Linked DNA regions of Hyalangium gracile. The protein of the gene in region 1 binds, or shares a complex with, the protein of each later gene. Links are inferred from orthologs where the notes say so. Each region holds a gene or a part of one and is shown on either strand. Other genes may lie near its edges. The genes, in order: carB and carA.

Region 1 (13,980 bases):
GGACAGTCGGTCCGAGAAGGAGTCCCCGCCACCTCGCAGCGCCGTCGCCGTACGCCGCGCCAGCTCTTCCACCTCGGCGCTTCGCTCCTTCAGGCGGGCTCGCTCCCGCTCGAGTCGGGCGAGCAACTCCTCCTGTTGAGGAGCGCCCTTCAGCAGCGTCTCCACCGCGTCGAAGTGGCGCATCGCCGCGTTCTGGCTCTGCGTGAGTGTCGAGGAGAGCTGCTCCGTCCGCTCGGCGGCGCTCCGACAGGCGTTGAGCGTCTCAACCGAGTCTGTCCCTCCTGGCAGCAGCCGTGCCCAGAAGCCCGGCGGCTCCGCGCACAGGGCCCTCGCCGAGCTCAGCACCTCCAGGGTACCCGTCGGTGCCAGATGCTGTTCCGAAGCCTGGTGTCTCGCGCGATGCTCTTCGAAGCGGCGCGTTCGCTCCTGGAGCACCTGCATGTCCACCTGCACTCGAGGAGGCGGTGGAGTGAAGTCCAGCTCGCGTGAGGCGGACGGGGTGGGCGACAGGGCGGCGAGGGCAATGAGCAGGACAGGGACCATGGAGTGCCTCCCAGGCCCCGGAAGTCAGGACAGGGCTTGAGGTGGCTTCCCCCTGTGCAAGCCCCGGACCCTCCCGAATTCCAAGGGGATGCCTGCTCGCCCACGGGGGGGAGTCCAGCTGCGTGGACGGTGCAGTCCACGGAGTGAGACTCCCTTCAGCCTCGGGCTCGCCGGCCGGCTCCACGGGAACCTGTATGCTTGTAGGACAGGTTTGGACGGACCGCGGAGCCCCTCTTGATGAGCCCACACGTGCACACGGCGCACCCGGACGCTCTTCCCCCTGGGACCGAGGTGGGGCCGTGGCGCGTCGAGGCCTGGGCAGGGCAGGGCGTCCATGGTGCCGTCTACCGGGCGGTAAGGGTCGGTCAGGAGCAGGCGGGCCCCGTGGCCCTCAAGCTGGCCTTGACCCCGGATGATCCACGCATGGCTCGCGAGAGGGCTCTCCTCTCGCTCGTGGACCACCCCAGCATTCCGCGCCTGCTGGACTCAGGTGAATGGCGGCATCCCCATGGGACGCGTCACCCCTATCTGATCATGCAGTGGGTGGACGGAGCCCCCCTGTACCTGTGGGCCGAGTTCCACTCCACGAGGGGGCGGCCCGTGCTCCGCATGCTGGCCCAGCTCGCCCGAGCACTCCAGACTCTCCATGCCCAAGGCGCCGTCCACCGCGACGTGAAGGGTGGCAACATCCTCGTGAGACACACGGACGGTCGCGCGGTCCTGACCGACTTCGGCTCGGGCTTCCAGGCGGGGGCCGCCACCCTGACTCCTCCTGGCGTGTTCCCCGGCACCCCCGTCTACCGGCCGCCAGAGGCAATGCTGCACGAACTGCGCTCGGTTCGGGGAGCCCGGACGGGCTACTCCGCTGGGCCCGCGGATGATCTGTACGCGCTGGGAGTCACGGCCTGCCGACTCGTCACCGGTGAGTACCCTGCACCTGGTGAACCCACTCGGGATGAGGCAGGGAACTGGCGGCTGGAGACCGTGGTGCCGCCTGCCGCGCTGTTCCGCGATAGGCATGTGGCTCCACCTCTTCGCGCGTTGATCCTCCGCATGCTTTCTGTACGCCCGGAGGAGCGCGGCACCGCGGCGGAGCTGGCCGACCTCCTGGAGGAGGCAGAGGCGCACCTTCAGGAGGTCGCCACGAGCGCGCACTCCAGAGGCGTTGCAGGGCCCGCCATGGCTCGCGCAGACGCTCGGCCTTGGCGGCGCTGGCTTCCGGCAGTCGCTGCGGGACTGGCCCTGATCTCCGGGATGTGGTGGGCAGGTGAGTGGTGGCCCGTAGAGCAGCTCATCCTGGCAAGGGAAGAGGTCGCGGGGGAAGACAAGGCGGATGCGGGCACCTCGGGGCTCGGTGAGGCGGTAGCGACCGCCTTCGAGGAGGATGCTCCCGAGTCTTCCATGCCAGACACATTGGCCGAGGACTCGCTCCCCAGGCCCTTGCCGGGGCAGACGCGACCTGATTCCAAGGGCCGATGTCCTCGCAAGCGGCAGGTGGCTCTCAACGGAGGATGCTGGTTGGAGGTCCCTCTGGAAGGCGGGGAATGCGCTGAAGTCAACGGGCAGATGTTCAAGGGGCAGTGCTACGTGCCCTTCATCGCGCCTGGGCGCCACCCTGCATCGAGCCCTTCGGATCCGCCGTGACCTGCGCCTCGTGGGCTCGAAACTTCGCGCCGCGTCGGCGGGTTTGTGCGAGCTTCCAGTCCATGTCTCTGCCCAAGACTCGCTTCGTTGAGACCACGCTGCGTTCTCCGCTGATGCACCTGCCCGTGCGTACCGCGATCTTCGAGCTCGAGAATGCGCGCATCCTGTTCTCCCCGGGCTCGATGATGACCGCCGAGCAGCTTCGAGAAGTCGGTGCTGTCACCGACATCGTGGCTCCGACGCTGATGCACACCGGTGGCATGAAGGCCGCCGCGCAGATGTACCCGGACGCAAAGCTCTGGGGCCCGGCTGGCGTCAGGGAGAAACACCCCGATCTCCCCTGGCACGGCATCCTCGGCGTCGACCCCTGGCCTTTCGAGAGCGAGCTCTCGCTCATCCCGCTCCCGGGCATGCCCAAACTGAACGAGTGCGCGTTTCTGCACCATGCCTCGAAGGCGCTCTACCTGACCGACATGGTCTTCAACATCGCCCAACCGAAAGGTCTCGCCGCCTGGCTGTTCTTCCGGATGTTCGGCACCTACCGCCGGTTCGCCGTGAGCAAGCTGTTCCTTCGGTACGCCAAGGACAGGCCCGCGCTCGAGGCGACCGTCGCGAAGATCGCCGGGCTCGATTTCCTGCACGTCGTCCCATCTCACGGCGATGCGGTGATGAACGATGGCAAGCCCAGGCTGCTCGCCGCATTCCGGGAGCGCGGGCTGCTCGCGTAGGCCCAGCCGCCTCACGCCCTGCGCAGGGTGATGACCTTCAGCTCGGGGGGAGCACCCAGCCTCGCCGGAGGACCGGTGGTGCCAACGCTACGGTTCACGTAGAGCCACGAGCGCCCCTGCCGGTACAACCCCGCCGTCCATCGGCTGACGAACCGGGCCAGCGAGAGGCGCCGGACGCCCGGGACCGCGAGCTGGCCGCCGTGGGTGTGTCCCGAGAGCGTCAGCTCGACATCGCGCGCCTGCGCCTCGGGAAACAGGTTCGGGTCGTGTGCAAGCAGCACCGTGGGGACACCCTCGGGGCGGTCCCGGAGTGCTCGCCCCAGGTCATGGCGCGAGGTCCAGGTGTCATCCACACCGGCAACGTACTAACCCGCTCGCGCCGTGCCTGCTTGGGTGCGTCGGGTTCGTCGGGCCTCTAGATTGTGCCTGGCTGCTCGGTTCGCTCTCTGCTACTCCGGCTCTCCAGGTCGCTGACGAGGTGGCACGAATGCTCCCCGGAACCCTGCTGACGCGGGACGCTGCAACGGAGGTCCTCAAGCGGATAGAGGCGGAACTGGGGCAGTCTACCGCCTACGATTGGCAACCTGTCTCAGTGGATACGGCTCTGGCCTGGATCGAGCGTTTGCCCTCCGAGGAGTTCTATCTCTACTACCAACATCCGGTTCACGACTTCATGGACCGATGCTCTCGCGTGGAGAAAGACACGGCGCTGCGATTCGTGGAAGAGCGATTCGCTCTCGAGCAAGGAGAGGGCGTGGACCTCTACCTGACTCCCTTGAACTTCAGCACCGTGTTCGCTGGGAATCACGATGGAAGGCTCTTTCGCGCAAAGTAGCCCGTGCCTCAGTCCATGGTCATGGGGTTCTCGGGGCGAGCAGTGAGGAGAGATCGCGAGGAGGGGCCTCGCCATGGCTTGTGAAACGGATGGCCTCGAGGCCAGGATTCGCACATGCCAGAGCATGAGGACTTCCTGGACCATACCGGACGGACACCCCGCGAGTTTGGTGCCATCCACGTTCATGTCGAGCCCGTGGTCCGTGGCCCCTCTGGTGCCGCGGTCGCAACGGTGTGGCTGCAGAGCGCCTTCGAGCCGCTGCTCCCGTCGGATGGCTTGCACGTCGTCGCCCGTCTGGCGGAAGACAAAGGGGAGCTGAGCCTCGAGCGACTTCCTCTGCCGGCGCTTACCGGAGGGAAGGTCGTTCGTTGGAGTTTGCCGCTCTCGCTACCGCAGAACGTGGAGGAGCTGCAGTTCCGCATCGAATATGGAGCCGGTCGGGCCTGACCTCAGTCCGTGTAGGCGAAGGCCCGCGCGGGAGCGGTCTCCGGGGCGCGGAAGAGCAGGATTGCCGCGTGCCCGGACAGGTTCCCCACGGCCACGAAGATGTCCGGATCCTTCAGGTTGCCATACCCGAGCCTCGCCGGCGCCTTGCCGTACTTCTTCTCCATCTCCGGCAGCGAGAGGATCTCGATGTCGTAGAGCGTGATGAGATCCGTGCGCTTCACGCGCAGCTGCTTCACCCAGGCGGCCACGAGCTCCTCGGGCGTGCCGTACCGCTTGTCCTCCAACTGGAACGGGTAGAGGAACTCCCCGGCAACTCGCCGGGCGTCTCCGTTCAGGAGGCTCTCGAAGATGAACCGGGCCGTCGACTTGACCCGGTCTCGCCGGTCGGCCTCCTCGTCGACCTCCGGCTCCGACCCCGGGGGAGACCCAGGCGGGGGCGGCATGGCCTTCGGGACAGGGGCCGCGGCCGCCGGAGCCGCCTTGGGTGTAGGTGCCGGGGCCGCCGGAGCCGGGGCGGGCGCCTTGGCCTCAGGGGCCGGCGTCGGAGCGGGTTTGGCCTCGGCCGGGGGGGCAGGGGGCGCCTGCTTCTCCTCCGCAGGGGCCGCTGTGGGCGCCGCCGGGGGGGCCGCTGCCGGCTCGGGAGCCTGGGCGAGGGCGGGGGAGGCGAGGGTGACGAGCAGGGCCAGGGACCAGGAACGCATGGGACCTCCAACAACGGGCCCACCGGTTCTACCAGAGCCCCGCCCGGATGGCCCGGCTCACTCCTGGGGCAGGCGACGAGGCAGGTTCACTCCCCGCGTGCATGTGCGGGTGGACGTTGCTATGGGGGCCTCCCGATGCCCAAGCGAACGGATATCCGGAAGGTTCTCGTGATCGGGTCGGGACCGATTGTCATCGGTCAGGCCGTGGAGTTCGACTACTCGGGGACGCAGGCCATCAAGGCGCTCCGAGACGAAGGTGTGGAGGTGGTGCTGCTCAACAGCAACCCCGCCACCGTGATGACGGACCCCGAGTTCGCTCACCGCACCTACATCGAGCCCATCACCGTCGAGGCCGCCGAGAAGATCCTCGCCGCCGAGCGCCCCGACTCGCTGCTACCCACCATGGGCGGTCAAACGGCCCTCAACCTCGCCAAGGCCCTCGCCGAGCAGGGCATCCTCGAGAAGTACGGCGTGCGGCTGATCGGCGCCTCGCTCGAGGCCATCAACAAGGCCGAGGACCGGCAGCTCTTCAAGGCCGCCATGCAGAAGATCGGCGTGGCCCTCCCCAAGAGCGGCTACGCCAGGACGCTCGACGAGGCGCTCGGCCTCATCGCCGAGATCGGCTTCCCCGCCATCATCCGCCCGTCCTTCACCCTGGGCGGTACCGGCGGCGGCATCGCCTACAACCGCGAGGAGTTCGAGACCATCTGCCGCGCCGGCCTCAAGGCCAGCCCCACCTCCACCATTCTCGTCGAGGAGAGCGTGCTCGGCTGGAAGGAGTACGAGCTGGAGGTGGTCCGCGACTCGGCGGACAACGTCATCATCGTCTGCTCCATCGAGAACCTGGACCCCATGGGCGTGCACACCGGTGACTCCATCACCGTGGCCCCCGCCCAGACCCTCACGGATCGCGAGTACCAGCGCCTGCGCGAGGCCTCGCTGCGCATCATCCGCGAGATCGGCGTCGACACCGGCGGCTCCAACATCCAGTTCGGCGTCAACCCGAAGGATGGGCGCATCGTCGTCATCGAGATGAACCCGCGCGTGTCCCGCTCCAGCGCGCTGGCCTCCAAGGCCACCGGGTACCCCATCGCGAAGATCGCCGCGAAGCTGGCGCTCGGCTACACGCTGGACGAGCTGCGCAACGACATCACCCGCGACACGCCCGCCTCCTTCGAGCCCACCATCGACTACGTGGTGGTGAAAATCCCTCGCTTCAACTTCGAGAAGTTCCCCCGCGCCGACCGCACGCTCACCACCAGCATGCGCTCGGTGGGCGAGGTGATGGCCATCGGCCGCACCTTCTCCGAGGCGTACCTGAAGGCCCTGCGCTCCATGGAGGCCTCGCGCCTGGCACTGGAGCCGGTGGACCTGCCCAAGGAGAAGGAGGAGCGCGAGAAGGTGCTCAGCGAGGCGCTCCGGGTGCCGCGCCCCGATCGCCCCTGGTACGTGGCCCAGGCCTTCCGCGAGGGCTTCTCGGTGGAGCGCGTGCACGAGCTGTCCGCCATCGATCCGTGGTTCCTGCGGAAGATCGAGGAGCTGGTGCACCGGGCCCAGTCGCTGCAGGAGTTCGGCCGGCTGGATCAGCTCCCGGACGAGGTGCTGCGCGAGGCCAAGGCTCACGGCTTCTCGGACAAGTACCTGGGCCAGCTGCTGGGCTACCCGGAGGCGGAGGTGCGCGCGCACCGGCAGACCCGAGGCATCCGCCCCGTGTACAAGCGGGTGGACACCTGCGCCGCCGAGTTCGAGGCCTACACCCCGTACCTGTACTCCACCTATGAGGAGGAGGACGAGGCGCCGCCCACGGACCGCAAGAAGGTGCTCATCCTGGGCAGTGGGCCCATCCGCATCGGTCAGGGCATCGAGTTCGACTACTGCTGCGTGCACGCCGCCTTCTCGCTGCGCGAGGCGGGGTACGAGACGGTGATGGTCAACTGCAACCCCGAGACGGTCTCCACGGACTACGACACCTCGGACCGCCTCTACTTCGAGCCGCTCACCATCGAGGACGTGCTCGAGGTGGCCGAGCGCGAGAAGCCGGTGGGCGCCATCGTCCAGTTCGGCGGCCAGACGCCGCTCAAGCTCAGCGTGCCGCTGGAGAAGGCCGGGCTGGCGGTGCTGGGCACCTCGCCGGACGCCATCGACCGGGCCGAGGACCGCGAGCGCTTCGCCAGGCTGATCGAGAAGCTGGGGCTGATGCAGCCGGAGAACGGCGTGGCGCGCAGCCACGAGGAGGCCTTCCGGATCGCCGAGCGCATCGGCTACCCCGTCATGGTGCGCCCCAGCTACGTGCTCGGTGGCCGGGCGATGGAGACGGTCTACGATCAGGCCAGCCTGGAGCGCTACATGCGCGAGGCCGTGAGCGCCTCACCCGAGCACCCGGTGCTCATCGATCGCTTCCTGAAGGAGGCCATCGAGGTGGACCTGGATCTGGTGGCGGACCGGACGGGCGCCGTGCTGGTGGGCGGGGTGCTGGAGCACATCCAGGAGGCGGGAGTGCACTCCGGAGACGCGGCGGCCACGCTGCCTCCGCACTCGCTGTCGCCGGATCTCGTGGAGCGCATGAAGGACCAGGCCATCGCGCTGGCCCGCGAGCTGAAGGTGATCGGGCTGATGAACGTCCAGTTCGCCATCCAGGGGAAGACCATCTACATCCTGGAGGTGAACCCGCGCGCCAGCCGCACCGTGCCGTTCATCTCCAAGGCCACCGGCGTGCCCCTGGCGAAGCTGGCGGCGCTCTGCATGGTGGGCAAGACGCTCGAGGAGCTCGGCGCCACGCAGGAGGTCGAGTTCAAGCACGTCGCCGTGAAGGAGTCCGTCTTCCCGTTCGCTCGGTTCGCGGGTGTGGACGTGATCCTCGGCCCGGAGATGAAGTCCACGGGCGAGGTGATGGGTATCGCGGACGACTACGCCTCCGCCTTCGCCAAGAGCCAGCTCGCCGCCGGCGTGAAGCTGCCGCGCTCGGGCCGGGTGTTCATCTCCGTGAAGGACGAGGACAAGCCCGCCGTGGTGGATCTGGCCCGGCGCCTGCGCACCCTGGGCTTCGAGCTGGTGGCCACCAGCGGCACCCATGCGTACCTGGCCACGAAGGGCATCCAGGCCCAGCAGGTGATGAAGGTGACGGAGGGCCGCCCCAACATCGTCGACAAGATCGTCGACGGGGCGATCATGCTCGTCATCAACACCACGTTCGGCAAGCAGGAGATCGCCGACAGCTTCTCCATCCGGCGCGAGGCCCTGATGCACGGCATCCCGTACTACACGACGGTGCAGCAGGCGCGCATGGCGGTGGGGGCGCTGGAGGCCCTGCGGCGCTCGGAGCTGAGCGTTAAGCCGCTGCAGGACTACCTCAAGCTCACCCAGCGCCCCGGGTAGCCCCTCGAGAGGGGATGCCCTGTTGGAACGCTGCTGACAGGGATGGCAGACTCGCGCGGCTCTGGGAGGTGCTTCATGCACACGCTCACCCGCGCCGCATCGCTTGCGCTGCTATCACTGGTCGTGGCCTGCACCAGCGTTCCGCGGCCCGAGACCGTTCTCGCCTCGGGCCAGACCGGTCCGGCTTCGCTCGTCTCCGACGGGACGTACCTCTACTGGACCAACCGCACGGGCGGAGAGGTGATGCGCCTGCCGCTGGCCGGGGGGACGCCCGAGCAGCGGGCGTCGGGGCAGGTTCAGCCGCAGGGGATTGCCCTCAGCTCGACGCACCTCTACTGGGCCAACCGGGGGAACCACACCGTCATGAAGTTGCCGCTGGCGGGCGGCGAGCCCGTTCCGGTGGCGACAGGCCAGTCGGACCCGGAGGACGTGGCGATCGCCGGAGGCTACGTGTTCTGGTCCAATGGCTCCGCGACGATGATGAAGGCGCCCGAGGCGAGCGGCGCGGCCTCGGCGGTGAGCGACCAGACCAGCAGCCCCAGCGAGCTCGTCACCAACGCCACGCACGTGCTCTGGGCCAACAGTGACGGCACCATCCGCCGTGCCCCGCTGGCTGGTGGGTCGGAGGAGACTTTGGCGCGTGGAGATCTCAACGCCACCAGCCTGGCCCTCGATGACACGCACGTCTACTGGACCACGTTCTGGGGCAGCATCCAGCGTGTTCCGCTGGCCGGGGGGGGCGTGGAGAAGCTGGCGGAAGGAGAGAACCACCCGCGTGCCATCGCCGTGGACGGCTCCTTCCTCTACTGGGCCGCAGGAGGCAAGGACGGAACCATCCGGCGCATGGCCCGCTCTGGGGGAAAACCTGAGACCTTCGCCGGTGACCAGGGCGAGCCCGCGGGAATCCTCCTGCACGCCGGCCACCTGTATTGGGTCAATCAGTCCGCTGGCACTGTAGTGCGTGCACCGCGCTGAGCAACCTACGGCGGGGCATGCCGATAATTTCCGCAAGGTTCACACGGAGATCAATCACATGCCCCGGATCAACGGTTCCATCGTTCCCCCTCGCGCTCGCACCCTCGACGACGCGTTTTCCGCCAAGACTCCCACCGCGAAGGCGACTCAGCCCGCGGCCAAGGTGACAGGCTTCGCGGGCGTGTCGAACTTCCTGGGAGGCGCCTTCAACGGGCTCCCGTCGAAGGCGGGTGGGCCGCACGGGACGGCGCCGAGCGGCGCGCGGAAGCTGTCTCCGAACGATCTGGGCGTGCTGGCGCAGGATCAGGGCAACACCAACGCGTGCGGTACGACGTCCCTGGCCAACGTGCTGACGCACTGGGGCCAGCCCACCACGCACGAGCAGGTGGACAAGGACATCCGCCACTTCGACATGTTCACCGCGCCGGACCGGCTCGTCGACTACGCGCGCGATCACGGGATGCGCGCCGAGCTCAAGGCGGACGCCAGCGTCGATGACATCGCGCGGATGGTGGACCAGGGCGTGCCGCCCATCGTCCTGATGGATCCGGACAGCGGCTCCAACGCCAGCCTGCACTACGTGACGGTGTCCGGCTACAACCGGGACGCGAGCGGCAACATCTCCGAGCTGGTCATCGCGGACAGCGCCGGTGGAGATCGCTACACGATGCCCATCGAGGAGTTCCAGAAGAAGTGGGACAACCTCGAGCTGGGCGGCATCGGCACGGGGCTCAACAACGTGATGATCTCCGTGGTGCCCAACGACGGCCGGAAGATCACCGGCGGCGACGGCGTGACGCGGAGCGCCTCGGAGATCAAGCTGCCGAAGTCCAGCTTCTGGTCCAGCATCAAGAGCAGCCTGGCGCGCGGGGTGGCCAACCTCCTGTCCGACGTAACGTCGTTCGCCGGCAAGGCCTGGAACGGGATCAAGAACGTGTGGAACGGCGTCAAGAACGCCGCTGGCGCCGTGTGGGATGGCGTCAAGAACGCCGGGCAGGCCATTGGCAACGCCGCCAAGAGCGCCTGGGACACGGTGACGGGCTGGCTCGGGTTCTAGCGAGCCCTCGCGGCCTCACATGACCGGGTATTGGTGGGTGAACAGGAAGAAGAAGATGCCCTGCATCACCCCCAGCCCGCTCACCAGCAGCATGCCCACCGTCGGCCGCTTCGCCGCGAAGACGCCCAGGCCCAGGAAGGCGGGCCAGCAGGACGCGGAGTAGCGGCCGAGCCCCCACAGGCCGATGGCCCAGATGACGCCACTGAGCACGAACCCGAACGCCGCCAGCGACCACCACGAGCGCTGACGGGTCGTGAGCACCACGCCCGCGATCACCAGCGCGGCGAAGGGCAGGTACGTGTTGATGAGCTGGAAGTTCTGGTCCGGTGAGCCCATCACCTTGAGCTGATCGGTGATGCCCCAGTAGGCGGCGGGCCCCCAGTTGTCGCGCGCCTTGTAGAAGCTGAGGAAGTCGCCCCAGGCGAGCTGCTGGTACAGCGCGTAGCCCCCGAGCGACAGCCACGGCAGCGCCAGCGCAAGCCACGCCGGGCTCTTGAAGAAGCGTCCCAGCGAGGGGCGCTGCTGGATCTGCGCGACGAGCAGCCCGATCCCCGCGAGCATCGTCAGGTGCCGGGCGAGCACGCCTCCAGCGAGCGCCAGCCCCGCGCGGAAGTGCTGGCCCCGCGTGGCGTAGTCCAAGGAGAGCGCGGAGAGCAGCACCATGAGCGACTCGGGGTGCCCGGCGGCGTGGAAGAAGGCGAAGGGGTAGGCGGCGAACAGCAGCAGGCCCCAGCGCGCGCTCTGCTCGTCCGAGAGCCGCCGGAACATGCGGAACAGCACCCGGTACGCGAGCAGGCACGCGATGTTGGCGACGATGAGCAGGCCCCAGTGCGGCGGGATGCGCGTGACGAACCCCAGCGCCTTCGTCAGCATCGGCAGCAGCGGGAAGAAGTTCGTCATCGGGCCGTTCCAGTACCCGTCCCGCGCGATGTAGTAGTACCAGCCGCAGTCCCAGCGGCAGAAGGGCTCGAAGACGGGCATCAGCCCGTACTCCTTGAGCAGCCCGGACGGCTGCTGGAGCCTGCGCTCGACGGCGATGCCGGCCCACGAGGCCATGGTGAGCGCCACGCGCGAGCCGAGCCAGACCCAGAACGGGAAGGCCCAGGCCTGGAGCCCTCGCGGCTCGGGCTCGGGCGGATGCGTGGGCGCTTCGGTCAGGGCCGGGGCGGTCTCAGGGGGCGCTTGCACAGTCAGAGGGTCCTCTAGCACAGCGCCTCGGGCAAGCCCACGCCCTGTGGGCTCCGCTCACGAGGTAGTCTCCAGAAGAGCAGGAGGGCGCCGTGAAGAAATGGATCATCCTGGGGATCGTGGCCGTCGTGCTGGGCGGCGTGTTCATCGGGCTCGACATCAAGGCCACCCGGGTCGCCGCGCAGATGAACGGCGTCATCCGCAAGAAGCCGTACTCGCCCACCCAGCGAGGCGCCGCGCTGCACTCGGAGCTGCTCATCGCGGATCTGCACGCGGACCCGTTGTTGTGGAACCGGGACCTGAACGAGCGCTCGGCGCAGGGGCACATCGACGTGCCTCGCCTCATCGAGGGCAACGTCGCATTGCAGGTCTTCGGCGTCGTCACCAAGACGCCCAAGAAGATGAATACGGAGCGCAACGACGACACGACGGATGACATCCAGCTCCTGGCCTTCGCCCAGCGGTGGCCGCCGACCACGTGGTTCAGCCTGGAGGCCCGTGCGCTGTACGAGGCCAGGAAGCTCGCGAGGACCGTGGAGGACTCGGACGGGAAGCTGGTGTTCATCCGGACCCGGGCGGAGCTGGACCGGTTCCTGGCGGAGCGGGAGAAGGACAAGGGCCGCGTCGGGGCGCTCCTCGCGCTCGAGGGGATGCACGCGCTGGAGGGGAGCATCGAGGCGGTGGATGCGCTCCATGACGCCGGGTTCCGGATGCTGGGGTTCGCCCACTTCTTCGACAACGAGGTCAGCGGGTCGGCCCACGGAGTGAAGAAGGGCGGCCTCACGGAGCTGGGCCGGGCCGTGGTGAAGCGGATGGAGGAGAAGGGGATGACGCTCGATCTGGCGCACGCGTCCCGGCAGACGATCTCGGAGGTGCTCGCGATCGCCACCCGGCCCGTCGTGGTCTCTCACTCGGGCGTGAGGGGCACGTGCGACAACAACCGGAACCTGAGCGACGAGCAGCTCCGGGCGATCGCTCGCAACGGTGGGGTGGTCGGCATCGGGTACTGGAGCACGGCCACGTGTGGCAAGGACGCGAAGGCCATCGCCCGAGCGGTCCGGCACGCCGTGTCGGTGGCCGGGATCGATCATGTCGGCCTGGGCTCGGACTACGACGGAGCCGTCACGGCGCCGTTCGATGTCGCGGGGCTGGTCGAGCTGACCGACGCGCTGATCGCGGAGGGGCTGAGCGAACGGGAGATCCGCAAGGTGGCGGGAGAGAACGCCGTGCGCGTCCTGCGAGCCAATCTTCCGGCGCAGTGACGCGCTGCCTCAGTTCTCCACGGTGTACGTCATGCGGACGGGCTGTCCGTCGCGCTCGACCTCGAGCTCGATGCGGGAGGTGCCCCGCAGGTGGGTGTAGGCCTCCAACGCGCGCGTCGGGTTGTCCATCGTGAAGCCGTTGATGCGCGTGAGGATGTCTCCGTTCCTCATGCCGAGCCGGGCGTACAGGGAGTCCTGCCGCATGCCGAACACCTTGAAGCCCTGGGGGCTCCCGTTGCGGAAGGTGGGCACGATTCGGGCCTGCGTGGCGATCTGGTTCATGTTGGCGAGCGCGTTGTCCACGTCCTGGCGCTGGATCGTATACGTCCCGGGTCCTGTCTCCCGGATGCTGGAACCGAGCCCCGTGGAGTTCCCGGCCGGGGCGGGAGGAGGTTGGGGTGCAGCGACCATCCCAGAAGAGGCGGGGAGGGAAGCGAGATCGAGGACCTCCATGCGGTCGCCGTTCATGAGCAGCACCCGCGTGCGCTCGATGGCCAGGACCTGGGCGCCCTGAAGCATGCTGCCCGTCCAGACGGTTCGAGTGCGGCGCAGGGCGTCGTCGTAGACGGAGGCCAGCGACATCCCCGAGGAGGAGGACGTCATCGTCCCGAGCAGCTTGAGCGAGAGCTGCGTGGTCTGTGCGTCGGAGGGGAGCTCCGCGGGAGGCTTCGGGGCCTTGTCCAGTGACAGGCCCGTGTGCCGGGCCAGCAGCTCCGCGGAGAGTGGGGTGCTCGTGGAGTGCGGGGCGGTGGAGACTTCCTGTCGCGGCATGCTGGGCGCCGTGGGCACGGAGAAGAGCGAGCCGCTCACCAAGGTGTTGACCGTCTGCGCCACGAGCGTGCACGCGCATGCGAGCATGGCGAGGGTGAACGCATGGAACGAGGAGCGGACGAGCGCGGACATGGGCTGCCTCCCTGAGGTGGGCGTGGATGAGTGCCATCCCAGAGCAAGGCCAGTACCAACGGAGCTACACCGGCTCGCTCCGAGGGGAGCACGGGCAGCTGGCGCGGACCTCACCTGCTTACGCGTGACAAAGTGTCCGAGGCGGCTCCGGGGAGCATGACGACTCGCCAACCCGTCCAGCTTCGTGCGAGGGAGTCCACGGAATGAGACGCGGGAGAAACGAAATCACAGGCTTTCCGGAAGCTCTGCGCTCGGAAGTCCGGAAGATAGACGTCTGGCCCACACCTTGCTCATGGCTCGCGTCGGGGGCGATTGACGCGCG
Region 2 (16,234 bases), on another replicon or contig:
CATTGCCGCCTTCTCGTTCCGGCACAGCATGGGCCTGCCCTACATCTACCCGGACAATGATCTGTCCTACGTCGCCAACTTCCTGGCGATGATCCGCCGCATCGGCACGGCCACCTACAAGGTGCACCCGACGCTGGAGCGCGCGCTCGACCTGCTCTTCATCCTCCACGCCGACCACGAGCAGAACTGCTCCACCACCTCGGTGCGCACGGTGGGCTCCTCCGAGGTGGATCCGTACTCGGCGGTGAGCGCGGGCATCGGCGCGCTCTACGGCCCGCTGCACGGCGGCGCCAACGAGGCCGTGCTCCGCATGCTGCGCGAGATCGGCCACGTCTCGAAGATCCCCGACTTCATCAAGGCGGTGAAGAGCGGCGAGGGCGAGAAGAAGCTGATGGGCTTCGGCCACCGCGTCTACAAGTCGTACGACCCGCGCGCCAAGGTCATCAAGCGCGTGGCGGACGAGGTGTTCGACGTGACGGGCAAGAACCCGCTGCTGGACATCGCCGTGGAGCTCGAGCGCATCGCCCTGCAGGACGAGTACTTCGTCAAGCGCAAGCTCTACCCGAACGTGGACTTCTACTCGGGCCTCATCTACGAGGCGATGGGCTTCCCGGTGGAGATGTTCCCCGTCCTCTTCGCCATCCCGCGCACGGTCGGCTGGTGCGCCCAGTGGGAGGAGATGGTGAAGGATCCGGAGCAGAAGATCGCCCGGCCGCGCCAGGTCTACACGGGCTCCAAGCGCCGCGACTACGTCTCCATGGACAAGCGCACCGCCACCAAGTAGTGCCGGCGCGCCAGGCCACGGCCTGAGGCACGAGAGGGGCGAGGGACTTCGGTCCCCCGCCCCTTTTGCTTTCAGGGCCCTCAGCCCGCCTGGGCCTCGGAGGAAGCGCTCTCCGCGTACAGGGACTCGATGTCGGCGGCGTACTTCTTCTCCACGATGCCGCGGCGGACCTTCAGGCTGGGCGTCATCTCCCCCGCGTCGATGGAGAAGTCCTTCGGGAGGATCTTGAAGCGCTTGATCGTCTCGAAGCGGGCCAGCTTCGGGTTGACGTCCCGCTCGATGGCCTGCTCCAGGTACTGGTGCAGCCGCGGCTCGTTGGCCAGCGCGGCCGGCTCCGTGGGCCAGCCCTTCTCCCGGGCCAGCGCCTGCGCGGCCTCCGCGTCCAGCGTCAGCAGCGCCACCAGGTAGTTGCGCCGATCACCAATCACCACGGCCTGGCTCACCGGCGGCACGGCCTTGAGCAGCGTCTCGATGTTGCCGGGCGCCGACTTCTTCCCGCCGGAGGTGACGATGATCTCCTTCTTGCGGCCGGTGATGTGGGCATAGCCCTCGCCGTCCAGCATGCCCACGTCCCCGGTGTGCAGCCACCCATCCTCCAGCAGCTCCGCGGTGGCGTTGGCGTCCTTGTAGTAGCCGTGGCACACGTTGCCGCCGCGCACGAGGATCTCCCCATCCTCGGCGATGCGGACCTCCACGCCCACCATGGGCCGCCCCACGCTGCCCAGCTTGGTGGCCTCCACGGTGTTGATCGTCGCGGGGCCCGTCAGCTCGGACATGCCCCACACCTCGCGGATGACGATGTCGATGGAGGCGAAGAAGTCCAGCACGTCCCGCCCGATGGGCGCCGCGCCCACGGAGAAGTACTCCACCTTGTCGAAGCCGATGCGCTGGTGCAGCGGCGCGAACACCAGGCGCTGGGCCAGCCGGTACTGCGCCTCCAGCGCCAGGGGCACCTTCTCGTGGCGCAGCGCCAGCGTGTGGTAGCGCGTGGCCACGCCGCGCGCCCACGCCAGCACCTTCTGGCGCACCGCCGGCTGCTCCTGCATCCCCTTCTCCGCCTTCGCCTTGAACTTCTCCCACACGCGGGGCACGCCGAAGAAGAAGGTGGGCCGCGCCTCCTTCAGGTTCTCCGGCACCGCCTCGAAGGAGTCCGCGAAGAACACCTGCGCTCCCAGCAGCAGCGGGCCGTGGAGCGACAGCACCTGCTCGGCGATGTGCGATAGCGGCAGATACGAGAGCATCCGCCGCTCCTCGCCGAAGTGCACCGCCTGGACGAGCTTCTCCGCCGTCCACACCAGGTTGTGGTGGGTGAGCATCACCCCCTTGGGGTTTCCCGTCGTCCCCGAGGTGTAGATGAGGGTGGCCAGCCCCTCACTCTTCAGCGCGTTGACGCGCTCCCAGTAGGGCCCCTCGTCCGCGCCGGTGCCCAGCTCCAGCACCTCCGAGTAGCGCAGCACGCCCTCCGGCAGCTTCTCGGGCGGATCCATGACGATGATGTGGCGCAGCCGGGGCAGCCGCTCCCGGAGCGCCATCATCCCGGAGAGGTACTTCTCGTTCTGCACCAGGACGAACTCCGCCTCGGAGTGCTGGAGGATGTACTCGATCTGCTCCGCGCTGCTGGTGGTGTAGATGCCCATGGGCACCCCGCCGAGCGCCATCGCGGCCAGATCCGCCACCAGCCACTCCTCGCGATTGAAGCTCTGGATGGCCAGCACCCCCTGGGGCTTGAAGCCCAGCGAGTGCAGCCCCAGCGCGAACCGGGTGACGCGCTGGGCGTACTCCCGCCAGGAGGTGGGCACATACGTCCTGCCTCGCCGTCTCCAGAGCGCCGGGCGATGTTCGTGCCGCGTGGCCTGCTCGTGGAGCACATGCACCATCGTCTTGGGCTGTTCCATGGAGGCGGCAGGCTACAGAAACCGGGAGGCGGGGACCATGTCATCCGGACCACCTGGAGCGTCTCGGACGTTGACAGGCGACTGGGGGGCTATGTATTCCGCGCAACGACCATGAGCATCGACTTCACCTGTCAGAAGTGCGAGGCGAGCTTCGAGCTGGACGCGCAGGATCTCATCGAGGGGACGGAGAAGCTGGTCTGCCCTCACTGCGACGCGAAGGCCCCCGCCAACCTCTCCGAGGACTTCGTCGCGGCGCTCACGGAGATGCGCGCTCAGATCGCCGTCATGAGCAAGAAGTTCTCCGTCAGCATGACGCTCGAATCCGAGGATCTCGAGGACGAGCTCGAGGACGAGGAGGAGGACGACGAGGAGGAGGAGTCCGAGGAGGATGATGACGAGCTCGACTTCGACGAGGACGAGGACGTCGAGGACGACGAGGACTACGACGAGGACGAGGACGACGAGCGCTAGAGCGCCGTGCCTGCCTGCCTGCCCTCCGTCCCAGTTGGCTGACTGACAGGCCGTAGAGCGACCGGGCACGTTTCGTGCCCTCGCCGTCGGGGACGCGGTGCGTACGTTTGGAGTGTGAAAACACCCAACCGCGCCAGTCTGTTTCTCGCTCCCATCTCCGCCGTGGTGCTGGCGCTGGTGGGCCTGTTATTCCTTCCCGCATTCTCCGCCCAACCGGCGCATGCCGCACCGCCGCCCCTGACTGGCGCGGAGCCCTGCATCACCGAGGAGGGCGGCGATCCCGCCGCGTGCAAGGAGCTCGTCGAGCTCGTGGTTCGTGACGTGGTGCCCCTGGAGGAGGCCCAGACGCACGCCGTGGTGCTCTCCACGGAGGACGGCCAGATCGTCCTGCCCGTCTTCGTGGACGAGGCGGCGGCCGTGGCCATCGCCTTCCGCCTGGCTCACATGGAGCCCCCGCAGCCGCTCGCCCAGGATCTGCTGGACGACGTGGTCGTCAAGCTGGGCGCGCACGTGACGGAGGTCCGCATCGACGACCTGCGAGGCGACATCTACACCGGCCGCGTGTTCCTCCAGCAGGGCAAGAAGCGCCTGGAGCTGGATGCGCGCCCGGCGGACTCCATCGCCATGGCGCTGGACGGTAAGGCCCGCATCCGCGTCACGCGCAAGGTGCTCTCGCAGGCCGGCATCAACCGCGACGACATCGACTCGCTGCACGGGGACCAGGGCCCTGGCGTCGGCGGCAGCGGCCCGGTCGAGCCCGAGCTCGAGCCTGTGCCCATGGGGCATCCCCCCATCAAGAGCAAGGAGATCAGCCTCTAAACAGCCCGCTTCACCCGAGCGGCGCGACACACGAAAGCCCGGCCCCCCCTCCCAGGGAAGCCGGGCTTTCTTTTTCCTTCAAAGACGTGACACGTGTAGCCACGCGCAGACCGCATTCCCGTGGCGCCCGCGTGAGGCGAACATTCGCCTCCCGCGATCCTGGCTGTCAAGGGACCCTCCCCCCGCCTAGGATGCGGCGCCCATGCACAAGGCGAAAATCATCTGCACGCTGGGCCCCTCGTCGGATACGCCGGAAGTCATCGAAGGGCTCATCCGGGTGGGCATGAACGTGGCCCGTCTCAACTTCTCGCACGGGACGCACGAGGAGCATCGGCGCCGGGTGAACACGATCCGCAAGGTCTCCCGCAAGCTCGGGCTCCCCGTGGCCATCCTCCAGGACGTGCAGGGGCCGAAGATCCGCCTGGGCAGGTTCGAGGGCGGGCAGCTCATCGTGAAGACCGGGCAGACCGTCACCGTCACCACGCGCGCCGTGCTGGGCCAGGGGACGATCATCCCGACGCCGATCCGCTCGCTGCCGAAGGATGTGGAGCGGGGGGACGCCATCCTGCTGGACGACGGGCGCGTGCGCCTGCGGGTGCTGCGGGTGGCGGGCCGGGACGTCACCGCGAAGGTGGAGGTGGGCGGGCTGCTGAAGGACCACAAGGGCCTCAACCTGCCCGGGGCCGCCATCTCGGTGCCCACCATCACGGAGAAGGACGCGGTGGACCTGGCGTTCGGCCAGGAGGTCGGCGTGGACTACGTGGCCCTGTCCTTCGTGCGCACGGCGGACGACATCAAGCAGGCCCGCGAGCACGTGGCGAAGCTGAACACGCCGCTCATCGCGAAGATCGAGAAGCCGCAGGCGGTGGCGAACCTGGAGGCCATCGCGGCGGTGGCGGACGGGGTGATGATCGCCCGGGGCGATCTGGGCGTGGAGATGCCCCTGGAGCAGCTGCCAGGCATCCAGAAGAAGGCGGTGGCCGAGGTCAACCGCATGGGTGGCCTGGTCATCGTGGCCACCGAGATGCTGGAGAGCATGGTGGGCAACCCCCGCCCCACGCGCGCCGAGGTGTCCGACGTGGCCAACGCCATCCTGGACGGCGCGGACGCGGTCATGCTCTCGGGAGAGACGGCCGCGGGCCGCTACCCGATCGACTCGGCGGCCACCATGGCGCGCATCGTGGAGGAGACCGAGCGCGGCGTGGGCGCGCGCCTGCGTCCCCCGCGGATCCCCGAGCGCCGGGATGACCTGTCCACGGGCGTGGCGGCGGCGGCGGTGGCGGCGGCCGAGCAGCTCGGCATCGACACGATCGTCACCTACACCGAGCGCGGCCACACCGCGCGGCTGGTGGCGGAGTTCCGCCCCCGGGCCCAGATCATCGGCCTGACGCCCAACCCGGAGACGGTGAACCGGATGGCGCTCTACTGGGGTGTGAAGGGGATACAGGTGGGGCGGCTGCAGAGCACCGACGCGATGCTCAAGCAGGTGCGCCGGCTGTGCCGTGAAGACGGGCTGTGCAAGGTGGGTCAGCCCGTGGTGATCGTCGCGGGCGTGCCGCTCAACGAGCCCGGGCGGACGAACATGATGACCATCCACCGCATCTGAGCGTCACAGCGTCTTGTTCTGGAAGTCGTAGAGCTTCTCGACGGAGATCTGCCGGTAGCGCTCGACCTTGAGCGCTCGCATGGCGCAGTCCCAGACCAGCTCCTTGGCGGGCCGATCCGGCTCCTTCTTCTTGCGGCGCTTCACCTCGGCCTTGATGGCCTTCACCGCCACCTTCGGGTGGTAGCAGAAGGCCGCCGAGAACAGCAGGTGCCCGCCGAAGGGGATCAGCCGGGCCTCGATGACGTCGCCTGCCTCCAGGCCGGCGATGTTGCGCCGCTCAGTGACGTCGAAGTCCTTGCCGGAGAACAGCTCGCGCAGGCGGATGACGCCCTTGCCCAGCTTGCGGACCTCGAACAGCCCGTGGACCGTCTCGGTGAAGCTGCGGAAGGCGTTGGCCTCCTCGGGCGGCGCGGCCTGCAGCCGCTGCTCGTACAGCTCCACGGCGGGCGTCTTCCCCGTCAGCGGCGAGACGCGATCGTAGAGGTAGTAGTCCAGGAAGGACGCCATCCGGAGCTCGAAGATCTTGTCGTCCTCGAACACCTCGCCCGTGAGGCGGAAGTACTCCGCCTTCGCCTCGAGGAGGTCCGGCTTGCGGGACTCCTGGCTCCCGAAGGCGGTGAGCTGGTCCAGATAGGGCTGATACGAGAGCGGCGAGGCTGAAGGAGCGTCCATGGGGCGCGGAGATCCTACTCTGCCATCAGTCGGGCGAAACGCTTGAACAGATAGCGCGCGTCGTGCGGACCGGGCGAGGACTCAGGGTGGTACTGGACGCTGAAGGCCCGGGCGTCGGGGATGGACAAACCCTCGACGGTGCCATCGTTCAGGTTGATGTGGGTGACCACGGCGCCGCCCTTGAGGCTGGCGTCATCCACGGCGAAGCCGTGGTTCTGCGCGGTGATCTCCACCTTCCCGGTTGTCAGATCCTTCACGGGTTGGTTGGCGCCACGGTGGCCGAACTTCATCTTGTAGGTGCGCCCACCCAGCGCGAGCGCGAGGATCTGGTGGCCCAGGCAGATGCCGAACACCGGCACCTTGCCCAGCAGCTTGGCCACCGTCTTGTCCGCGCCCTTCACCGCGGCGGGATCTCCGGGGCCGTTGGCCAGGAAGACGCCGTGCGGCTTGCGCGCGAGCACCTCCTCGGCCGGGGTGTGGGCGGGCACCACCGTCACCCGCATGCCCTCGTCCACCAGGAACTGGAGCATGGAGCGCTTGAGGCCGTAGTCGTAGGCCACCACGTCGAAGCGCAGCTCCGGCGCGGCGCGCGGCGGGCCGCCGAACACGTCCGGAGACGGCGTGGTGAAGGTGTACGGCTCCTTGGTGGAGACGCCGGTGGCCAGGTCCAGGCCCTCCATGCCGGGCGCGTTCTTCGCGCGCTCCACGAGCGCCGCCGGGGAGTGGTTCTCCGACGAGATGACGCCCATCTGCGCGCCGTGCGTGCGCAGGTGCCGCACCAGCCGCCGGGTGTCCAGGCCCTGGATGCCCGCCACGCCGTGGCGCTTCAGGTACTCATCCAGCGGCGCCTTGGAGCGCCAGTTGGAGGGCTGCTCCGTGTTGGAGCGCACCACCATGCCCACCGCGTGCGGGCGGAAGGACTCCTCGTCCTCGGGCGTGGTCCCCACGTTCCCCATCTCGGGGTAGGCCATGGTGACGATCTGCCCCACGTAGGAGGGATCCGTGAGGATCTCCTGGTAGCCGAACATGGAGGTGTTGAAGACCACCTCGCCAACCATCTCTCCGGTGGCGCCAAAAGAGCGCCCCTCGAAGATGGTGCCATCCGCCAATGCGAGCACCGCCCGCTTCATCACCGGGCCTCCTGGATCTGACCGTTCGAGAACACGAGCCGCCCGCCCACCCACGTCTGCGTGACGCAGCCCTTGAGCAGACGGCCATTGAAGGGGGTATTCCGGCTCTTGGAGAAGAACCGCTCCGCGTCCACCGCCCACTCCGCCGCCGGGTCGACGAGCGTGACGTCCGCTGGGGCCCCGACCGCCAGGTGGCCGCCCGGCAGGCCGAACGCCCTCGCCGGCCCGTGCGTCAGCAGCTCCACGGCCTTGCTGGGGCTGAGCACGCCGTCGTGCACCAGGGCCAGCGTCAGGCCGAGCGCCGTCTCCAGGCCGACCACGCCGTTGATGCCCTTCTCGAACTCCACCTGCTTGTCGAGCACCCCGTGCGGGGCGTGGTCGGTGGCGATGGCGTCGATCGTGCCGTCGGCCAGGGCCTCGCGCAGCGCCTCCACGTCGCGGCGCAGGCGCAGCGGCGGGTTCATCTTGGCGTGGGTGTCGTACTGGCCCACCGCCGTGTCATCGAGCGTGAAGTGGTGCGGGGTGGCCTCGGCGGTGACGTTGAGGCCGCGCCGCTTCGCCTCGCGGACCATGCGCACGCTGCCCTCGCAGGAGATGTGGGCGATGTGCAGGCGCCCGCCCGTCTCCTCCAGCAGCACCAGATCCCGCGCCACCATGGCCACCTCGGCCGAGGGCGGGATGGGCAGCAGCCCGAGCCGCGTGGCGGTGGGCCCCTCCGTCATCGCGCCCTTGCCGGAGAGCGTGAGGTCCTCCTCGTGGACCATGACGGGGATGTCGAAGAGCGTGGCGTACTGGAGCGAGCGCCGCATCAGCGAGGCGTTCATCACCGGGCGGCCGTCGTCGGTGATGCAGACGCAGCCGGCGGAGACCAGCTCGCCCATCTCCGCCAGCTCCTCGCCCTTGAGGCCCTTGGTGATGGCCCCCGCGGGGTAGACGTGGCAGAGCCGGGCCGCCCGGGCGCGCGAGAGCACCAGCTCCGTCACCAGCGCGCTGTCGTTGACGAGCTTGGTGTTGGGCATGGCCACCACGGCGGTGAAGCCGCCCGCCACGGCCGCGCGGCACCCGGTGAGGATGGTCTCCTTGCCCTCCTCGCCCGGCTCGCGCAGGTGCACGTGCAGATCGATGAAGCCTGGCAGCACCCACCTGCCCTGGGCGTCCACCACCTCGGCGCCGGACACCTGGAGCGGCGCCTCGGACACCTCCGCCACCTTCCCGTCCCGGACGAGGACGTCCCGCACACCGTCGATGCCATGGCGCGGATCGATGACCCGACCGCGACGGAAGAGCACCAGGCCGCTCACGAGCACACCTCCAGGATGGCCCGGCGCACGGCGACCCCGTTGGCCACCTGCTCCAGGATGACGCTGCGCGCCCCGTCCGCCACCGCCGGAGCCAGCTCCACGCCGCGGTTGATGGGCCCGGGGTGCATGACGAGCGCGTCGGGCTTCATCTTCTCGGCGCGCGCGGCGGTGAGGCCGAAGAGGCGGGCGAACTCGCGCGTGGAGGGGAAGAAGGACTCCGTCTGGCGCTCGAGCTGGAGCCGCAGGCACATCACCGCGTCCGCGTGGGGCAGCGCCGCGTCCAGCTTCGTCGTCACCTCCGCGCCCAGCTCCTTCAGGCCCACGGGCAGCAGCGTGGGCGGGCCGCACACCACCACCCGGGCCCCGAGCGCCCTCAGGCACAGGATGTTCGAGCGCGCCACGCGGCTGTGGAGGATGTCTCCGACGATGAGCACCGTGCGCCCGTCCAGCGGCCCCCAGTGCCGCCGCAGCGTGAAGGCGTCCAGCAGGGCCTGCGAGGGGTGCTCGTGGGTGCCATCCCCGGCGTTGATGACGGCGCAGCGCACGTGCCGCGCCACCAGGTGGGGCGCGCCCGAGGAGCGGTGACGGATGACGAGCGCCACCGGGCCCGTGGCCTCGATGTTGCGCACCGTGTCCAGCAGCGTCTCCCCCTTGGACACCGAGGAGCCCTGCGCCGTCCAGTTGAGCACCTGGGCGCCCAGCGTCTTGGCGGCCATCTCGAAGGAGGTGCGGGTGCGGGTGGAGTCCTCGAAGAAGAGGTTGGCCACCACCTTCCCCTGGAGCACCGGGGTGCTGGCCGAGCCCCCTGGAAGGTGGGCCTCGGCCCGATCGAGCAACGTCTCGATCTCCTCTCGCCGCCAGCCGTCGATTCCGAGCAGGTGTCGCATAGAGCCGGGTCGCGCCCTAGCAGCGCCACCCTGGAGCGTCAAGCGTCAGGGGGGCCATCACCGCACGGGCTCGAAGAACCGGTCCAGCCGCAGGCCGGTTCCGTCGAAGAAGCCACTGAACAGGCCGCCATATCCCAGGGACAGCCACACCACCATCGCCTTGCCCTTGATGTGGCCAATCGGCACATAGGCCGCGGGGTGCCCCTGGCCGATGAAGCCGACGCGGCTGTCGGAGCTGTTGTCCCGGTTGTCGCCCATGACGAAGACGTGGCCCTCGGGGACGAAGAAGGGGCCCTCGGAGCGCGGGCCGCGCGGGTACGGAGACTGGAGCACCGCGTGGTTCACGCTGTCCAGGTTCTCCCGGTAGTACATCACCTGATCGTCGGTCCACTCCCCGTTTTCCATGTTGCGGACGATGAAGTCCTTGGCGACGAGCGTGCGGTCCTGCAGCTCCCCGTTGACGTAGACCTTCTCGTTGACGACGTCGACGCGGTCCCCGGCGATGCCGACGATGCGCTTGATGAAGTCCTTGTCCGTCTCCACGGGGTTGTTGAAGACGATCACGTCCCCGCGAGCCGGCGCCCGGACGATCTGGAACGGCACCACGTTCATGAACGGGATGCGCACCCCGTAGATGAACTTGTTGACGAAGACCTGGTCGCCGATCTCCAGCGTAGGGAGCATGGAGCCAGAGGGGATGCGGTACGGCTCGATGAAGATGGTGCGGATGAGCAGCGCGATGGCCAGCGCCTTGGTGAAGCCGGAGACCGTCTCCCAGCCGGACTGCTTGCGCCAGGCGCCCAGGAGCTCCTCGTGGAGCTTGTCGAGCGCCCTCACCTCCTTGTCCAGCCGGGCCACGTCCGCGGCCAGCGAGGCATCCTCCACGCGCAGGGCCTGCTCGGCGATGCGCTCGGCGGCGTTGGCCGGGAGCTTGTCGGGCACGCGCTTGAAGATGCGCTCGGCCTCGTGGAACAGCTCGCGCGCCTCGTGGCGGAGCTTGCGCAGCGCCTGCTCGCGCTTGGAGACCAGCCGCCACACCAGCAGCGCCACCCAGGCGAAGAACATGGCCGCGCCGAAGAACTGCATGGCGGGCTTGGCCCAGGAGGCGGAGGCCGGCAGGTTCTCGATGACGAACAGGTACGGGATGAAGACGATGCCGACGAGCGTCAGTGGCGCCCAGAGGCTGGTGAGGAGCTGCCGCCAGACCAGCAGCCGCCGGGCCCGGAGCTGCTCCGGGGTGCGGCGGGCATCGATCGCCTCTCCCAGCTTCAACGGCGTGGTCGCGGCGGTCATCTACTCCTCCGTCTTGAGCACCGCCAGGAAGGCCTCCTGGGGGATCTCCACCGAGCCGACCTGCTTCATGCGCTTCTTGCCCTCCTTCTGCTTCTCGAGCAGCTTGCGCTTGCGGCTGATGTCACCACCGTAGCACTTGGCGAGCACGTTCTTGCGCATGGCGGAGATCGTCTCTCGGGCGATGATCTTCGCGCCGATGGCCGCCTGGATGGCCACCTCGTACATCTGCTTGGGGATGACTTCCTTGAGCTTCTCGCACACCTCGCGGCCGCGCAGGTAGGCGCGCTCGCGGTGGACGATCACGCTCAGGGCGTCCACCGGCTCGCCGTTGATGAGGATGTCCAGCCGCGCCAGATCGGCCTCCACGTAGCCGGCCAGCTCGTAGTCGAGGCTGGCGTAGCCGCGCGACACGCTCTTGAGCTTGTCGAAGAAGTCGAAGACCACCTCGGCCAGCGGCATCTCGTACGTCACCTGCACGCGCTGGCCGCTGGAGCCCAGGTACTTCATGTCCTTCTGCACGCCGCGCCGGTCCTGGCACAGCTTGAGGATGGCGCCCAGGTGCTCGTTGGGCACGTGGATGTGGCAGGTGAGGATGGGCTCCTCGAACTTCTCGATGTTCTGCACCGGCGGCAGCTTGGCCGGGTTGTCGATGAGGAGCGTCTCCCCCTTGCTGGTGGTGATGCGGTACACCACCGAGGGCGCCGTGGTGATGAGGTTGAGGTTGTACTCGCGCTCCAGCCGCTCCTGGACGATCTCCATGTGGAGCAGGCCCAGGTAGCCGCAGCGGAACCCGAAGCCCAGCGCCGTGGAGGACTCGGGCTCGTAGGTGAAGGCCGAGTCGTTCAGCGTGAGCTTGGCCAGCGCGTCGCGCAGGTTCTCGTACTCCGCGGAGTCCACCGGGAAGATGCCGCTGAACACCATGGGCTTGACTTCCTTGAAGCCCGGGAAGGGAGCGTCCGTGGGGCGCGCCTCCTCGGTGACGGTGTCACCCACCTTGGCGTCCTGCAGCTCCTTGACGTTGGCCACCAGCACGCCCACCTCGCCGGCCATCAGCTGCGGCACCGGCCGGGAGAACGGGCTGAACACGCCCAGCTCCTGCACCTCGAAGACCTTGTTGTTGCTCCACAGCTTGATCTTCTGCTTGAGCTTGAGCGTGCCCTCCAGCACGCGCACCAGCGTCACCACGCCGCGGTAGTTGTCATACCAGCTGTCGAAGATGAGGGCCCTGAGCGGCGCGGACGGCTCACCCTTGGGCGGCGGCACGCGCTGGACGACCGCCTCGAGGATGTCCTGGATGCCGATGCCCTCCTTGGCGGAGGCCGGCACGGCCACGGAGGCGTCGATGCCGATCACGTCCTCGATCTCGTCCCGGGTGCGCTGCACGTCCGCGCTCGGCAGGTCGATCTTGTTGATGACCGGGATGATCTCCAGGTTGTGGTCCAGCGCCATGTAGACGTTGGCCAGCGTCTGCGCCTCGACGCCCTGGCTGGCATCCACCACGAGCAGGCAGCCCTCGCACGCGGCCAGCGAGCGGCTGACCTCGTAGGCGAAGTCCACGTGTCCCGGGGTGTCGATGAGGTTGAGGACGTACTGCTTGCCGTCCTTGGCCGTGTAGCTCATGCGAACGGACTGGGCCTTGATGGTGATGCCCCGTTCGCGCTCGATGTCCATGTTGTCCAGGAACTGGGCCTGGGCCTCGCGCTTGGTCAGCGTCCCGGTCTTCTCGAGGAGACGGTCCGCCAGCGTCGACTTGCCATGGTCGATATGGGCGATGATGCAGAAGTTGCGAATATGGGCGTTCTCGGCCGGCATGGATTCAGGGCTCTTCGCAGGACGTCAAAGCGCGCGTGAGTAACACCGAACCCGTTGAAAATCCATGCATCCGCGCGTCCGCTGACCAGCCTCCCGGTCAGCGGCGTGCCTGTCCTGTCGGGCACTTAGCCCGATACCCCGTCCGGCCGGCGCCCTAGCCGTGGGCGCGGGCGGGCTCGCGGGCCTTGGCGCGGAAGAACTCCACCGTCTTGCGCAGCCCGTCGGCCACGCCCACGCTCGGCTGCCAGCCGAGCACCTTCTGCGCCAGCGCCGGGTTGATGCAGGAGCGGCGCTGCTCGCCCGGCTTGCCCGGAGCGTGGGTGACCGGGAGGGTGGAGCCAGCGGCCTCGGCCAGCAGGGCGTAGAGGCGGTTGATGTCCGTCTCGATGCCGGTGCCGATGTTGACGGCGCCCACGTAGTCCTTCTCGAAGGCCAGCAGGTTGGCCCGAGCCACGTCCGGCCCGAAGACGAAGTCGCGCGTCTGCCCGCCGTCTCCGTAGATGGTGCACTCGCGGCCAGCCACCAGGCGTTGGGCGAAGATGGCCACCACGCCGGCCTCGCCGTGCGGGTTCTGCCGGGGGCCGTAGACGTTGGCGTAGCGCAGGGCCACGTAGTCCAGGCCGTACTGGGCCTTGTAGTAGCCCAGGTAGAGCTCACCCGAGGCCTTGGAGACGCCGTACGGGGACACCGGCCGCGTCGGGTGGGACTCGGGCGCGGGGAAGACGTCCTGCTCGCCGTAGATGGCGCCACCGGTGGAGCTGAAGATGACCTTCTTCACCCCGGCGACGCGCGCGGCCTCCAGCAGGTTGAGCATGCCCAGGATGTTGGCCTCCGCGTCGAAGCGCGGGTCCTCCACGCTGCGCCGCACATCCATCTGCGCGGCCAGGTGGCACATCACCTGCGGACGCTCGGAGCGGATGAGCTCCGCGGCCTCGGGGCTGCGGATGTCCAGCACCGCCAGCCGCACGCGGGGATCCAGGTTCTCCCGTCGACCACTCGACAGGTTGTCGAGCGCAATCACCTCGTGCCCCGCGCGCAGGAACTCATCGCACACGTGGGATCCGATGAAGCCTGCCCCTCCCGTCACCAGCACTTTCACGCTGACGCTCCCGCCACCGCCCGTGGCTCGCGAAAAATTCAGAAGTGCCGGCAACTTAAGAAGCGGTTCAGGTCCGGGCAACGGCGCGGAAGTAGGAAATGGTCTCCCGCAGACCTTCCTCCAGGGGCACCTTCGGCTCCCAGCCCAGCAGCGTGCGGGCCCGGGTGATGTCCGGCTGGCGCTGCTTGGGATCGTTCTGAGGCAGGGGGTGGTAGACGATCTTCCCTCCCCCACCGGCGGCGGCGCGCACCGCCTCGGCGAACTGGAGGATGGTCATCTCCCGGGGGTTGCCGATGTTCACCGGATCCGTCACGTCGGACAGCGCCAGCCGCACCAGCCCGTCCACCAGATCCTTCACGTAGCAGAACGAGCGCGTCTGCTTGCCATCTCCGAAGACGGAGAAGTCCTCGCCGCGCAGGGCCTGGCCCACGAAGGCCGGCACCACGCGGCCGTCGTTCAGGCGCATCCGCGGCCCGTAGGTGTTGAAGATGCGGACGATGCGCGTCTTCACCCCGCGCACGCGCGCGTAGGCGGAGGTGATGGCCTCCGCGTAGCGCTTGGCCTCGTCGTACACCGCGCGCGGCCCGATGGGGTTGACGTTGCCGTAGTAGCCCTCGTGCTGCGGGTGGACGAGCGGATCGCCGTACACCTCGGAGGTGGAGGCCTGGAGGAACACCGCGCCCCTGGCCTCGGCCAGCTTCAGCGCGTTCTCCGTGCCCAGCGAGCCCACCCGGAGCGTCTCCAGCGGCAATTGCGCGTAGTCGATGGGCGAGGCCGGAGAGGCCATGTTGAAGACGAAGTCCACGGGCCCCGGCACGGAGAGCCCCTCCACGATGTCCTGCTTCTGGAACTCGAACCCGGGCCGACCGCGCAGCGTCCGCAGGTTCTCCTCCGTGCCCGTGAGGAAGTTGTCCACCGCCACCACGGCGGCGCCGTCGTCCAGCAGCCGCTCGCAGAGATGGGAGCCCACGAAGCCCGCTCCGCCGAGCACCGCCGCCCGCTTGCCTCGCATGGACGTCATGCGCACCTCACTCAGTGAGCTCGTCGAACGTGGCCTGGCCGGGCAGCTGCGCCTTGTACTTGTCGAGCACCAGATCGATCCCCTGCCGGATGTACTCGGCCACGGGCACCTTGGTCTTCTGGTTCAGCGCCTTGAGGCGCTCGTTCTGCTCAGGGGTGATGTAGATGGTGGTGCTGATCTTCTTTCGGGCCATGGCGATATGTGAAACTATATGGAATGACGTGGCCCGTGAAGGAACTGGCCGCGCCCGTCATGGGCGCGTCGCTCGATCTCTCCGGGAGCAGGCATGTCTTCAATGAAATCATGTGCTTACGCGGGGCTCTTCGCACTCGCGGTGCTGGTGGGTTGTTCGGGCGACAAGGCGGGAAAACGGCCCGTCCCCCTGCCTGAGCCCATCGGCAACCAGCCCTCCGAGCGCGAGCCGATCCGGCCCCAGCGCGCCAAGAACGAGAAGGTGCAGGAGCTGGATCTCAACCGGGACTACAAGCCGGACGTGTGGACGTACACGGTGGAGGGCAAGGGCCCGGACGGGCAGCCGCGCGATCTCAAGGTGCGCAAGGAGATCGACTTCAACGGGGACGGCCGCATCGACATCACCCAGTACTTCGACGAGCGCGAGGAGAAGGCGCGCGAGGTGATGGATCAGGACTTCGACGGGAAGGTCGACTCGATCCTGCTCTTCGAGAAGGGAGTGAACGTGCGCACCGAGCGGGACGTGGACGGCAACGGGCGCACGGACGTGTGGCTGTACTACGAGAAGGGAAAGCTGGCGCGCAAGGAGCGCGACACCAACGGCGACGGCAAGGTGGACAACTGGGAGTACTGGGAGAACGGCCAGGTGGACCGGATTGGCGACGATCTGGACAGCGACGGCAACGTCGACCGGTGGACCAAGAACCCGAACTCCCAGTAGGCCCGGGGGCTACGCCTTGCTGGTGCCGGCGCGGCCGTAGGAGTCCTCGAGCCGCACCACGTCATCGAGCTCGGGGGTGCTGACCTCGAGGATGTCGCAGTCGGTGAGGGCCACCATGCGGTGCTTGGTGAGCGGCTTGATGTGGTAGCTCTCGCCGGGGTTCATCACCTTCTCGATGAGCCCCTGGCCCTCGTCGACGACGAAGAGCAGCTTGCCGCTCTGGACGTGGATCGTCTCGTCCTTCTTGTTGTGGTACTGCAGGCTGAGCTTGTGCCCCTGCTTCACGTGCAGGAGCTTGCCCACGTAGCGCTCGGTGTGAGCCCAGATGAGTTCATGGCCCCAGGGCTTCTCCACCCGCCTCGTCGCCGTCATGTCGCTTCCCGTTCTTCCTGCCCCGCTCTAGTTCGTACCGGCCACGAACGCGTTGAGCTGGGTCTCGCGCTTGAAATCCGTCAGATACCGCGTGGCCGCGTCCTTGGTGGGGAAGCTCCCCATGCGGACGCGATACCAGGTGCCCTTGTTGGGAACCTC

Evidence for each region.
Region 2: the proteins of carB (region 1) and carA are in contact, whole or in part, in a solved structure (PDB 1KEE), measured with the Escherichia coli proteins. The link is inferred for Hyalangium gracile from one-to-one orthologs.

What each region holds. Positions count from the first base shown.
Region 1 is NZ_JAHXBG010000041.1:171-14,150, forward strand. Bases 4,714-8,473 are described here. They hold carB (carbamoyl-phosphate synthase large subunit), read left to right. Parts: upstream 4,714-5,033; coding sequence 5,034-8,273; downstream 8,274-8,473. Other genes in these bases: KY572_RS44460 (hypothetical protein), read right to left, coding at 4,714-4,898; KY572_RS44470 (hypothetical protein), read left to right, coding at 8,349-8,473. Also shown: KY572_RS44435 (serine/threonine-protein kinase), read left to right, coding at 781-2,187; KY572_RS44440 (DUF4336 domain-containing protein), read left to right, coding at 2,250-2,915; KY572_RS44445 (metallophosphoesterase), read right to left, coding at 2,927-3,268; KY572_RS44450 (hypothetical protein), read left to right, coding at 3,403-3,750; KY572_RS44455 (hypothetical protein), read left to right, coding at 3,865-4,197; more of KY572_RS44460, read right to left, coding at 4,200-4,713; more of KY572_RS44470, read left to right, coding at 8,474-9,248; KY572_RS44475 (C39 family peptidase), read left to right, coding at 9,307-10,305; KY572_RS44480 (glycosyltransferase family 39 protein), read right to left, coding at 10,321-11,493; KY572_RS44485 (dipeptidase), read left to right, coding at 11,586-12,755; type II secretion system protein GspC, read right to left, coding at 12,765-13,658. UniProt on the Escherichia coli protein: Large subunit of the glutamine-dependent carbamoyl phosphate synthetase (CPSase).
Region 2 is NZ_JAHXBG010000015.1:198,521-214,754, forward strand. What follows is about bases 5,320-8,319. They hold carA (glutamine-hydrolyzing carbamoyl-phosphate synthase small subunit), read right to left. Parts: upstream 7,378-8,319; coding sequence 6,262-7,377; downstream 5,320-6,261. Other genes in these bases: pyk (pyruvate kinase), read left to right, coding at 5,320-5,575; KY572_RS28630 (hypothetical protein), read right to left, coding at 5,579-6,247; KY572_RS28640 (dihydroorotase), read right to left, coding at 7,377-8,319. Outside these bases: KY572_RS28605 (citrate synthase), read left to right, coding at 1-784; KY572_RS28610 (AMP-dependent synthetase/ligase), read right to left, coding at 865-2,679; KY572_RS28615 (hypothetical protein), read left to right, coding at 2,791-3,150; KY572_RS28620 (bifunctional nuclease family protein), read left to right, coding at 3,265-3,969; more of pyk, read left to right, coding at 4,172-5,319; more of KY572_RS28640, read right to left, coding at 8,320-8,678; KY572_RS28645 (aspartate carbamoyltransferase catalytic subunit), read right to left, coding at 8,675-9,565; lepB (signal peptidase I), read right to left, coding at 9,623-10,858; lepA (translation elongation factor 4), read right to left, coding at 10,859-12,670; KY572_RS28660 (NAD-dependent epimerase/dehydratase family protein), read right to left, coding at 12,825-13,769; KY572_RS28665 (UDP-glucuronic acid decarboxylase family protein), read right to left, coding at 13,837-14,781; KY572_RS28670 (ribbon-helix-helix domain-containing protein), read right to left, coding at 14,798-14,983; KY572_RS28675 (hypothetical protein), read left to right, coding at 15,086-15,703; KY572_RS28680 (cupin domain-containing protein), read right to left, coding at 15,713-16,075; KY572_RS28685 (SPOR domain-containing protein), read right to left, coding at 16,103-16,234. UniProt on the Escherichia coli protein: Small subunit of the glutamine-dependent carbamoyl phosphate synthetase (CPSase).